2 regions of the Comamonas jiangduensis genome follow, and region 1 is predicted to be linked to the other one. Evidence: riboswitches for the same ligand, from Rfam matches in the RefSeq annotation. Region 1 holds a riboswitch; the other holds the start of a gene.
The links. Region 1 has a riboswitch for cobalamin ahead of QEP12_RS16430 (TonB-dependent receptor domain-containing protein). Riboswitches for the same ligand answer to the same signal wherever they lie in the genome.
Positions count from the first base shown of each region.

Region 1 (4,958 bases):
GCAAGCTATGAAACACCTTCACTTTCTTGGGATCGCCATCGCACTCACGCTGGGTGGCTGCGCGCACCGTGATTACTACCCCGCCTCTGATACGACCGCCAACACCCCCAGCGGCATCACGGTCTACGGGGAAATCGATGCCAGCGTGGTGCATACGCGCTGAGTTTTTTAGGCCCTAGCGGGCTTTGTAGCTCTTGCTCACGAAGGGCACTTCTTCCAGCCCTCGGCGCCTATTCACCGTCAACGTCATGAGAAAAAACAGATTGCACAACGCATTGCAAATGCGTGGCAACACCTCTGGCACGTCACGCCCCTCTTGCGCTACACGCACCATCGCACGAATCGCCTTTTTCGCCGCCGATCGTGCCTGGTGCAATTGCGGCACAGGTGCTGTACCGCGTGGAAGCACAAACACATGCTCGCGCTCGCCCAACGCCTGGCGGTAGTGCTGCATGCGCTGCAGCACCCACTGCACATCGGCCTCTTCAATCGCCAGCTTGCCGCGAATCGATCCATTCACATGAAAAGCCAGTGGTTGTATGTGCGCGAGATCTTCGGCAATGTCAGCCAAGTCTGCGGGCGTTGCCGAAAAGGCCATCCCAATCAGCGTGCACCACTCATCCGTCGTCACTTCAAAGTCGCACAGCGATGCGGTTTCGTGGATGAAGGGGTAGCAGACCTCATCCCAGTTTTTGCTTGATTTCATAAAACCTCTACGGGCAAACCCCAGCAAGCGCCCACAAAAAAGCGCACAGAAGCAAATCTGTGCGCTTGGCTGATGGCTTGGTGCACCGCACCAAGCCGGGGCTGACAAGAATTAGCGGGGTGACCACTTCAAAGTCAGATAGCCTGCACGGCCACGCTGGTTATAGCCATACGCCGTTTCGTATTGCTTGTCGGTCAGATTGGCAACACGTGCTTGCACTGCCCATTCCTTTGCAAACTTGTATTCAGCATAAGCATCCAACGTGGCATAGCTCTTGAGCACGACCTTCTTGGAAGGGTATCCAAACAGATCGGTGCGATTACCCACGTACAAGGCATTGGCACCCAGCTTCCAAGCACCCCATGTTTTGTCTACCGAGACAGTGGCTTGCTGCTTTGGCATACGGCGTGTAATGCGCTCACCGAGACTGTCGCGGGAATCAAGGTAATCGTAGGACGCCGCAAATTGCCACGTATCCAGCGACTTGCTGTATCCCAGCGACCAGCCCTTCATCCGGGCATGATCAATATTTTCAACCGTCGTCCCCCACACGATGAGGTTGCTCACCTTGTTGTCAAAGCGCGCCAACTTGAAGGCATGGCCGTCCAGCGTCCAGTGCAGCCCCAACTCCGTATTCCGTCCCTCTTCCGGTTGCAGATTGGGGTTGCCACCACCGCCCCACATAGGGTCTGCAGGCCAGTACAGCTGATTGAACGTGGGCGCATTGATGCTCTTGCCACGCGAGGCATAAGCACGCAAAGAGGGCAGCAGCTGGAAGCCATAGCCAATGCCCCACGTCTCAAAGCGACCGAATTGCGAGTTGTCATCGCTGCGCACATTCACTTGCCAGCTATGACGGTCATAGCTGCCATTCAAGCCTGCGTAAACAGCATCCGTGGTGCGTTTGGTTTTGTCGTATTCCGTCGTGGAATTGACTTTTTGCTCCAGTCGTTCCACTCCCGCAATGGCGATACCAACGGGGGTCTTGAACTCGTTGCTCCACTTGTATTCTTTTTGCTTGGTCTGGTACAGCGAATCGGTGAGCACCTTGGTCACCAACGCACGGTCATAGGAGCGCAACTTGTCACTCGACGACGATGTGCTCAAGCTGGTTGTCCAGATATCGTTAACTTTGCCTGTCAGCTTGAGTTGGCCTGTTCCTGCATCGGAATCCACCCACGAAGCTTTGGTGGCGCCGTTGTCAAACTCCGCATAGCCGTCGGCGCGCATCAAGTTGGCATCCAGGCGCCAAGCATCATTGAATGCATAGCCCAAAGCCGCCGTGACCGAAGTTTGGTGGTACTTGTCTTTGTCTGCGTTGAAAGAGCCACTTTTCGCATTCGTCGAAGAAAAGCCTGGATCCAATACCCGTGCCACATTCAGGCTGTAATTCCAGCCTTGCTGTGCACCCGCAAACCCTGCGCTCGCGTCCTTGTAGGCAGATTGACCCACAGTGGCCGACGCATAAGGCACAAATGCCTGCTTGGCGCCCTTGCCCTGTTTGGTGAAAATTTGAATGACACCGCCAATCGCATCGCTGCCATACAACGCAGAAGCAGGGCCATGCACCACCTCAATGCGCTCAATACTCTCTAGTGGCAAAGAGGACAACGAGGGCGATCCATCCGTCACAGATCCAAAGCGCACGCCGTCCACCAGCAAAATCACTTGCTTGCTTCCGCGGATAGAAACACTCTGCGTATTACCGCGCCCGCCATTGCTCGACATCTGCACACCGGCAAAACGCTGCAGCACTTCGGCCAGAGAACGCCCAGCCGAATTGCTGATCTGCTCTTGCGTAATGACGCGCACATCCGCCAGCGTTTCATCCAGTTTGGTTTCAGAGCGTGTTGCCGTCACCACCGTCGTAGCCATCTTGGCGTCTTGCGCGACGGCAGACTGGGCCAAAGTCAAAGCGGCCAGCGCCACAGCAGCCATAGGAAAGCGCGCACAAGCGCGTGCAGACGTACCTTCCAGCGAGAAGGAATCAAAGTTTTTCATGGAGTTCACATCAGTTGGCACAGGCGTCCCCGCCGTGCTTCACACAACACCGACTCTGGGTGAGAGCCGAACCTTTTTTGGCCGGTATCCAGACTGATGCACCGACTGTCACAGCCTTCCCAGAGCAATCAGCTCCAGTGGCAAAGCGGACAGGCTGGTTCCTGAGAACCCATGCACACACTGTTGCGGGGGCAGTACATGCAATACGTGGGCGCGCAAGCGCCTGCGTATCCATGTTTCCCGTTTAACTGCAACGTCAGAACGACGTTGCGAGCACCAAAAGCAGCGATTCTATGCCGCTTGTCAGCCCCACCTTGTCGCAGCGATCTAACAACCCGGCACTGGCGACGCCCACAAACCGCCGCTTTTTTCGGTTGGATCTGAAGCTTTACGCACACAAAAAAATAGCTGCCAGCGCAATCTACATCAGCGCTGGCAGCCATTTTTACTCCTCAAACACCGAGCCGCAGTTGCGGCCCCGGCACCCGCAGGCCCCAAGGGCCACAACGGGGGTGCAACGCCATTACTGACCGTGTGCAGCCACTTCTTGGTCGACCTCGGCGTGAATTTTTTGCATCTGCGCCGAAGGTGCTTTGCCCATCAGGCTGACCACCACAATCGCTATCGACGACAGCACAAAACCGGGCACGATTTCATACAGACGGAAGATGCCATAAACGTCCTTCATGGGCACGCCATAGCTCTTCCACAGCAGCACGGTGACAGCGCCCACCACCATGCCCGCCAGTGCGCCGTTGCGGGTCATGCGCTTCCACAGCACCGAGAACAGCACAATCGGCCCGAACGCGGCGCCAAAGCCGGCCCACGCGTAGCTCACCATGCCCAGCACTTTGGAGTTGGGGTCTTGCGCAATCACGATGGCCACCACGGCAATCGCAAACACCATGGCGCGGCCAAACCACACCAGTTGCTGGTCGCTGGCGGTTTTGTTCAAGAAGGTTTTGTAGATGTCTTGCGTCAGCGCGCTGGAGCACACCAGCAACTGGCACGACAAGGTAGACATCACCGCCGCCAGCACCGCCGCCAGCAGCACGCCCGCCAGCCAGGGGTTGAACAGCAGCTTGGTCACTTCCAAGAACACCGTTTCTGCGTTGGCGTTCACGCCTGCGGCAATCTCGGGGCGTGCGCCAAAGAAGGCAATGCCAAAAAAGCCCACGGCCACTGCGCCACCCAGGCACAGCACCATCCAGGTCATGCCAATGCGGCGGGCGTTGGGAATGGTTTTGACCGACTCTGCCGCCATGAAGCGCACCAGAATGTGCGGCTGGCCAAAGTAGCCCAGGCCCCAGGCCAGCAGCGAGACGATGGCAATCACATCCAGATTGGCCACCATGTCAAACGCGCCGGGGCGTGCAGTTGCAATCACATCAGCCGATGCCGCCACGCCGCCATCGGCGTAAATCACCATCAAGGGCGCTAGGATCAGCGCCGTAATCATCAGGGCCGCCTGGATGGTGTCCGTCCAGCTCACGGCCAAAAAGCCGCCGATGAACACATAGGCCATGGTGGCCACCGCACCCACCCACAGGGCGGTCTGGTAATCCATGCCAAACATCGACTCAAACAACCGCGCACCCGCTACCACGCCCGAGGCGCAGTAAATGGTGAAAAACACCAAAATCACCACCGCCGTGACGATGCGCAGCAAGCTGCTTTGGTCTTCAAAACGGTTGGTGAAATAGTCGGGCAGCGTCAGCGCGTTGCCCACCTTTTCGGTGTACACCCGCAGGCGTGCCGCCACAAAGCGCCAGTTCAGCCAGGCACCCACGCACAGGCCCACGGCAATCCATGCCTCCGACAAACCCGAGAGAAACACCGCGCCGGGCAGGCCCATCAGCAGCCAGCCACTCATGTCCGACGCGCCTGCCGACAGCGCCGTCACCACACTGCCCAGGCTGCGACCGCCCAAGATGTAGTCCGACAAATTCTGGGTTGCGCGGTAGCCCAGCCATCCGATCAGCAGCATGCCAAACAGATAGATGGCAAACATCACCAGCGTTGGGGTGTTAGCGGTCATTCGTATCCTCCTCAATCTTGTAAATGGCTGCGGTGTCACCGCCCCGCTCACCAGCGCTGCCACAGCGCGGGCACCCCACTGCCGCATACCACCGACACAAGGAATCCGAACGAGGGCACACTCCGCCGCCCCGTGCACCGGCGCCCTCACCATGGTGCAAACCCTCAATTGGAACAGGTGTTGCCCCGCGTGGCGCACACCAGCGCGCTATGC
Region 1 covers NZ_JARXOV010000027.1:6,113-11,070, forward strand. The annotation lists gene QEP12_RS16420 (hypothetical protein) at 8-163, shown strand; gene QEP12_RS16425 (cobalamin adenosyltransferase) at 176-706, opposite strand; gene QEP12_RS16430 (TonB-dependent receptor domain-containing protein) at 818-2,707, opposite strand; cobalamin riboswitch at 2,770-3,003, opposite strand; gene putP (sodium/proline symporter PutP) at 3,231-4,745, opposite strand.

Region 2 (4,958 bases), on a different contig from region 1:
CCGCAACCAGCACAGCAGGGTTGTTTGCGGATTGGTCTGAAATGAGGTTGCTAATTGTGCGCGGCTGTGAGTCGTAAACGCTCCCCGCGGTCTGCGCATAAGAAGTCGATTGCCCAGTTCGCGGGTTGATTTCAGCGTCTTGAAACGTTGGCGTCAGCAAACGCGGCATGAATTGGTCGGCCGAACCATATCCCTGATGGATCAAGTTGTTGTACTGACCGCTGACCGTGCGCAAGCCTAGTGGCACTAAATTGTTGAGTGGGTTACCCATCAAATCGGTCTGTTCCAGATAACCCGACTGCACGTGTCGCTCAGCGACTTGAATGCTGGTGAGGATGCGCGAAATATCATCAAGATTGAGGCGGAAAGTCATGATGCACTCCTTAAAGGACGAAAGCCATTGCGAGTGAAGCCAGAGGAACCGAACAGATAAGTAAATATTTATTAATAGTCGCAATTCATTGTTTTAACAAATCACCAACTCCGTCGTACATGCAAACCCTAGCCCAACTGTTGCAGAGAGAAGTACAGGCCTGTACGCCAGTCAGCCGGGCCATTGATATTGCGTCGGCATCAGCAAACTGATTCCATGTCGGATGTCACATCTCCTACATCGTGAAACGCATTAAGCAGATCGCTGGCGGAACCTCTTGTCCTACTTTGGATCACCCTTGAGCCCCCCTTGAACAGCCCACACTGCTGTCAATATTTTTTTGACGTATGGGGAGGCGCCTCACCCTGACAAGGCCCGCCAAGCAGGCGTGCAATGCTGCGCTTTCATGCACCCGGCCCCCCATGCAGCAGAGCATGGAGGTAGCTTTATGGAGTTACCCTAGAAAACTTTCACATCAGGGCATTGAATAATGGAGGCGGTCTGCTGCGTTGTAGCGGCAGGCAATGCTGCAGTTTTGCTGCGCCACTACTGCGCCTTGCCTTGCATCCCTGTCAAAACCCTTCAATGGCCTGCTCAAGCTTGGGTGACACGCCCTAAGCGTAAGGAACAAAACCCCTTTGGGTTTCATTCGCTTGCAAAGCTTTGCCCACAAACGGAAAAGCCCGCTGGGGGCATAACTGGCACTCGCACACTTTGCACCCATGCCAACCGGTGTGGTTGCTTCTTGGTTGCGCAAATCCCAACCTTTGGAATACACCTTGCCACCCAGAGAGACACACGCCCGTCGGGCATGCCAGCCAAATGCGGCAAGATGCTGCTTGGTTGAGCGAAGGCCTCATACACAGTCCACAGCGGACAGGTGCCACCGGTTTTGAAAGTGAAAACGCGTCGCGGACTGGCGCCCAGCGGGTGTTACAGCAGTTGCAACCGGCCGAAGAACGCTTGGCCCAGTTTGCACATGGTGAACGCTGCGCGCTGCGGATTGCTATGGAGTGTCATACGTGCTACGAGTGGCTGCTCAAGATGGTGAGACCCTACTTGCAACAATCGCCAGATGTGGATGTGGATGTGGATGTGGATGTGGACATGCGCCAGAAATTTCAGTTTGGCGGCATCGGCGCCTTACAGGGCTTTGAAATTGATTTGCTGCCCCCCCCCGATCCGGTGTTCAAACCGAGGCTGCGGTTTGAGGAAGTGTTTGGCTAGGAACAAGTTTTGGTAGCAGCCAGCGACCGCCCCTGGCCTCCAAGCCCTATATCGAGCCCCAACATCTGGCCAAAGAAACCTTGATGACCTACCCTGTGCCCATCGAGCGCCAGGACATCTACAAACAGTTTTTATTGCCTGCAGTCATCACGCCCAAGAAGCACAAGACCATTGAAACCACTGACATCACGAGGCAAGCTGGTGGCCAGCGGACGCGGGTGAGTGCCCTGCCTCGGTGGCTGGTGCAAGAGTATGCGGAGAATTTACTGATTACCCCTATAAAGATGGGCCCCAAAGGCAGCGCCAAGCAAATTTATTTGGGCATCCGAAACAACGAAAGTGACTCGGGAGACCTGCACTCTTTCATGGTGCAAGCCCGTGAATTCAAATAAAAAAGTTCGCTCCCCTTTCTGAAACGTGCGGTGCCAACGGCGCCACCCATACCACTTTGGCGCGCTTTGCGCACGTCTCTTGCGACCGGCTCATCAGGCGATTTACACCGGCGATTCGGCTTAGAATTGAACGCGTTGGTGCACCAATCTGAGCCCCTCAGACACGGTGTTAAACGGGAATCAGGAGGCGCTTTGTTCTGCGCCCTAACCTGAACTGCCCCCGCAACAGTAAGTGCGGTGCGTTGCAAGTTTGGCTTGCACGCAAAGTGACACGGACAGCCACTGAGGTTTGTTCTTCGGGAAGGAGTGTCACCCCTACCCACAGTCTGGATACCGGCCAACACGCAGCGCTTGCAGCCCTGGCTGCCGCGCTTTCTTTATCTGTACAGGCGGGGTCGCCTGGGTGGCAGTACATCTTCTGCACGCATATGCTTTGGCGCAGCCTTTTGCTGCGCAATGCGCCGTCATGCGTGCTGACTTGCATCTGAGCCCTGCACCGCGCCCGTTTTGGTAGTTCCTGTAGGCTTCATGATCAAAATTTTCTCCAAACCCAATTGCGTTCAATGTTCCATGACCATGCGCACTCTGGACCGCCAAGGCACCGAGTACGAAGTCATCGACGTGACGCAAGACACCGCTGCAGCCACCCTGATTCAGTCCTGGGGCTACCGCCAAGTGCCCGTGGTGCAAGTTGGAGAAGAGCACTGGAGTGGCTTCCGCCCTGACCGCCTTTCCGCGCTGACCACCGCCTGAGATGGCGCGCTGGGTCTTCTACTCCTCCAAAACTGGCAATACCGAACGACTGCTGCGCAATGCCGGGCTGGCCGGCACGCGCATTCCGCGCCTGGTGGAAGACGACATGCCCGTCATCACCAGCCCCTTCATCTTGGTCACACCGTCTTTTGGTGATGCCGCAGGCAAAGGCGCCGTACCCAAGGCGGTGATCCGTTTTTTGAACGCGCCGGAGCGTCGTCAGTGGTTGCGCGCCGTGGTGGCGTGCGGTGATCGCAACTTCGGCGTGGCCTTTGCGCAAGCCGGTGACGTGATTGCGCACAAATGCCAAGTGCCTTTGCTGCACCGCGTGGAGATGGCTGGCACCAGCACGGATTGGCAGCGCCTGCAGCACATCGACCAACACTTTCTCATTAACCCTATTCCCAACGTCTTGGACGCTGCGTTATGACCCCCATGACCCCTACTTCGACCAAGCTGGACTTTCACGCGCTGAATGCCATGCTGAATTTGCCGGATGACAAAGGCCAAATTCAGTTTGATGCGGATCGCATGGCAGCACGCCAATATTTTCTGCAGCACGTCAACCAAAACACCGTGTTCTTCCACTCGCTGGAAGAAAAGCTGGACTACCTGCGCTCCGAAGACTATTACGAAGGCGAGGTGCTGGATGCCTACACCCCGGCCTTTGTGGAGGCCATCTTCAAGGCCGCCTATGCCAAGAAATTTCGCTTTCCCACTTTCTTGGGCGCCTACAAGTACTACACGGCCTACACCCTGAAAACGCGTGACGGCAAGCGCTATCTGGAGCGCTTCGAAGACCGCGTGGTGATGGTCTCCTTGGCCCTGGCGCGGGGTGATGAAAAGCTGGCCATGAAGCTGATGGGCGAGATCATCGCGGGCCGCTTTCAGCCTGCCACCCCCACCTTCCTGAACGCCGGCAAGCGCCAGCGTGGCGAGCTGGTGTCTTGCTTCTTGCTGCGCCTGGAAGACAACATGGAAAGCATTGGCCGCGGCATCAACTCGGCCCTGCAGCTATCCAAGCGCGGTGGTGGCGTGGCCTTGCTGCTGAGCAATCTACGCGAGCTGGGTGCCCCCATCAAGGGTATTGAAAACCAGTCCTCTGGCGTCATTCCTGTGATGAAGTTGCTGGAAGACGGCTTCTCCTACGCCAACCAGCTGGGCGCACGCCAAGGCGCAGGTGCGGTGTACTTGAATGCCCACCACCCGGACATCATGCGTTTTCTGGACACCAAGCGCGAAAACGCCGACGAAAAGATCCGCATCAAGACGCTGTCGCTGGGCGTGGTGATTCCAGACATCACCTTTGAGCTGGCCAAGAAAAACGAGGACATGTACCTGTTCTCGCCGTACGACGTGGAGCGCGTCTACGGCAAGCCGTTTGCCGATATCTCGGTGACCGAGCACTACAAGGCCATGGTGGATGACCCGCGCATCAAGAAAACCAAGATCAAGGCGCGCGAGTTCTTCCAGACCATCGCGGAAATTCAGTTCGAGTCCGGCTACCCCTACATCCTGTTTGAAGATACAGCCAACCGTGCCAATCCGATTGCCGGGCGCATCAACATGTCCAACCTGTGCTCGGAGATCTTGCAGGTCAACACCCCCTCGGTGCTGAACGAAGACCTCAACTACGAGGAAATTGGCAACGACATCTCCTGCAATCTGGGCTCACTCAACATTGCCACCGTGATGGACAGCGGCAACCTGGGCGACGCCGTGGAAACCGCTATCCGTGCGCTGACGGCCGTCTCTGAAATGAGTGCCGTGAACTCAGTACCCTCGGTGCGCCAAGGCAATGACGACAGCCACGCCATCGGCCTGGGTCAAATGAACTTGCACGGCTACCTGGGCCGTGAAAAAGTGCACTACGACACGCCCGAAGCAGTGGAGTTCACCAGCGTCTACTTCGCTGCCGTGGCCTACCACTGTCTGCGCACTTCCTGCCTGCTGGCACAGGAGAAAAAGCAGCGCTTTGTGGGCTTTAGTCAGTCCACCTATGCCAGCGGCAGCTATTTTGACAAATACATCAGCCGCGACTGGTTGCCCACTTCGGAGACCGTGCGCGCGCTGTTCGCCAAAAATGGCATGCAGCTGCCTACGCGCGCAGACTGGGCACAACTCAAGGCCGATGTAATGGAACACGGTTTGTACAACCGCAACCTGCAGGCCATTCCACCCACAGGCTCCATCAGCTACATCAACAACTCCAC
Region 2 covers NZ_JARXOV010000022.1:62,948-67,905, reverse strand. The annotation lists gene QEP12_RS15490 (peroxidase family protein) at 1-373, opposite strand, end outside; partial or broken gene QEP12_RS15485 (short-chain fatty acyl-CoA regulator family protein) at 988-1,295, opposite strand; gene QEP12_RS17080 (hypothetical protein) at 1,433-1,600, shown strand; gene QEP12_RS17075 (type 2 periplasmic-binding domain-containing protein) at 1,696-1,992, shown strand; cobalamin riboswitch at 2,112-2,348, shown strand; gene nrdH (glutaredoxin-like protein NrdH) at 2,521-2,745, shown strand; gene nrdI (class Ib ribonucleoside-diphosphate reductase assembly flavoprotein NrdI) at 2,747-3,175, shown strand; gene nrdE (class 1b ribonucleoside-diphosphate reductase subunit alpha) at 3,172-4,958, shown strand, end outside.
Region 2: another riboswitch for cobalamin. It lies ahead of nrdH (glutaredoxin-like protein NrdH); the one in region 1 lies ahead of QEP12_RS16430 (TonB-dependent receptor domain-containing protein).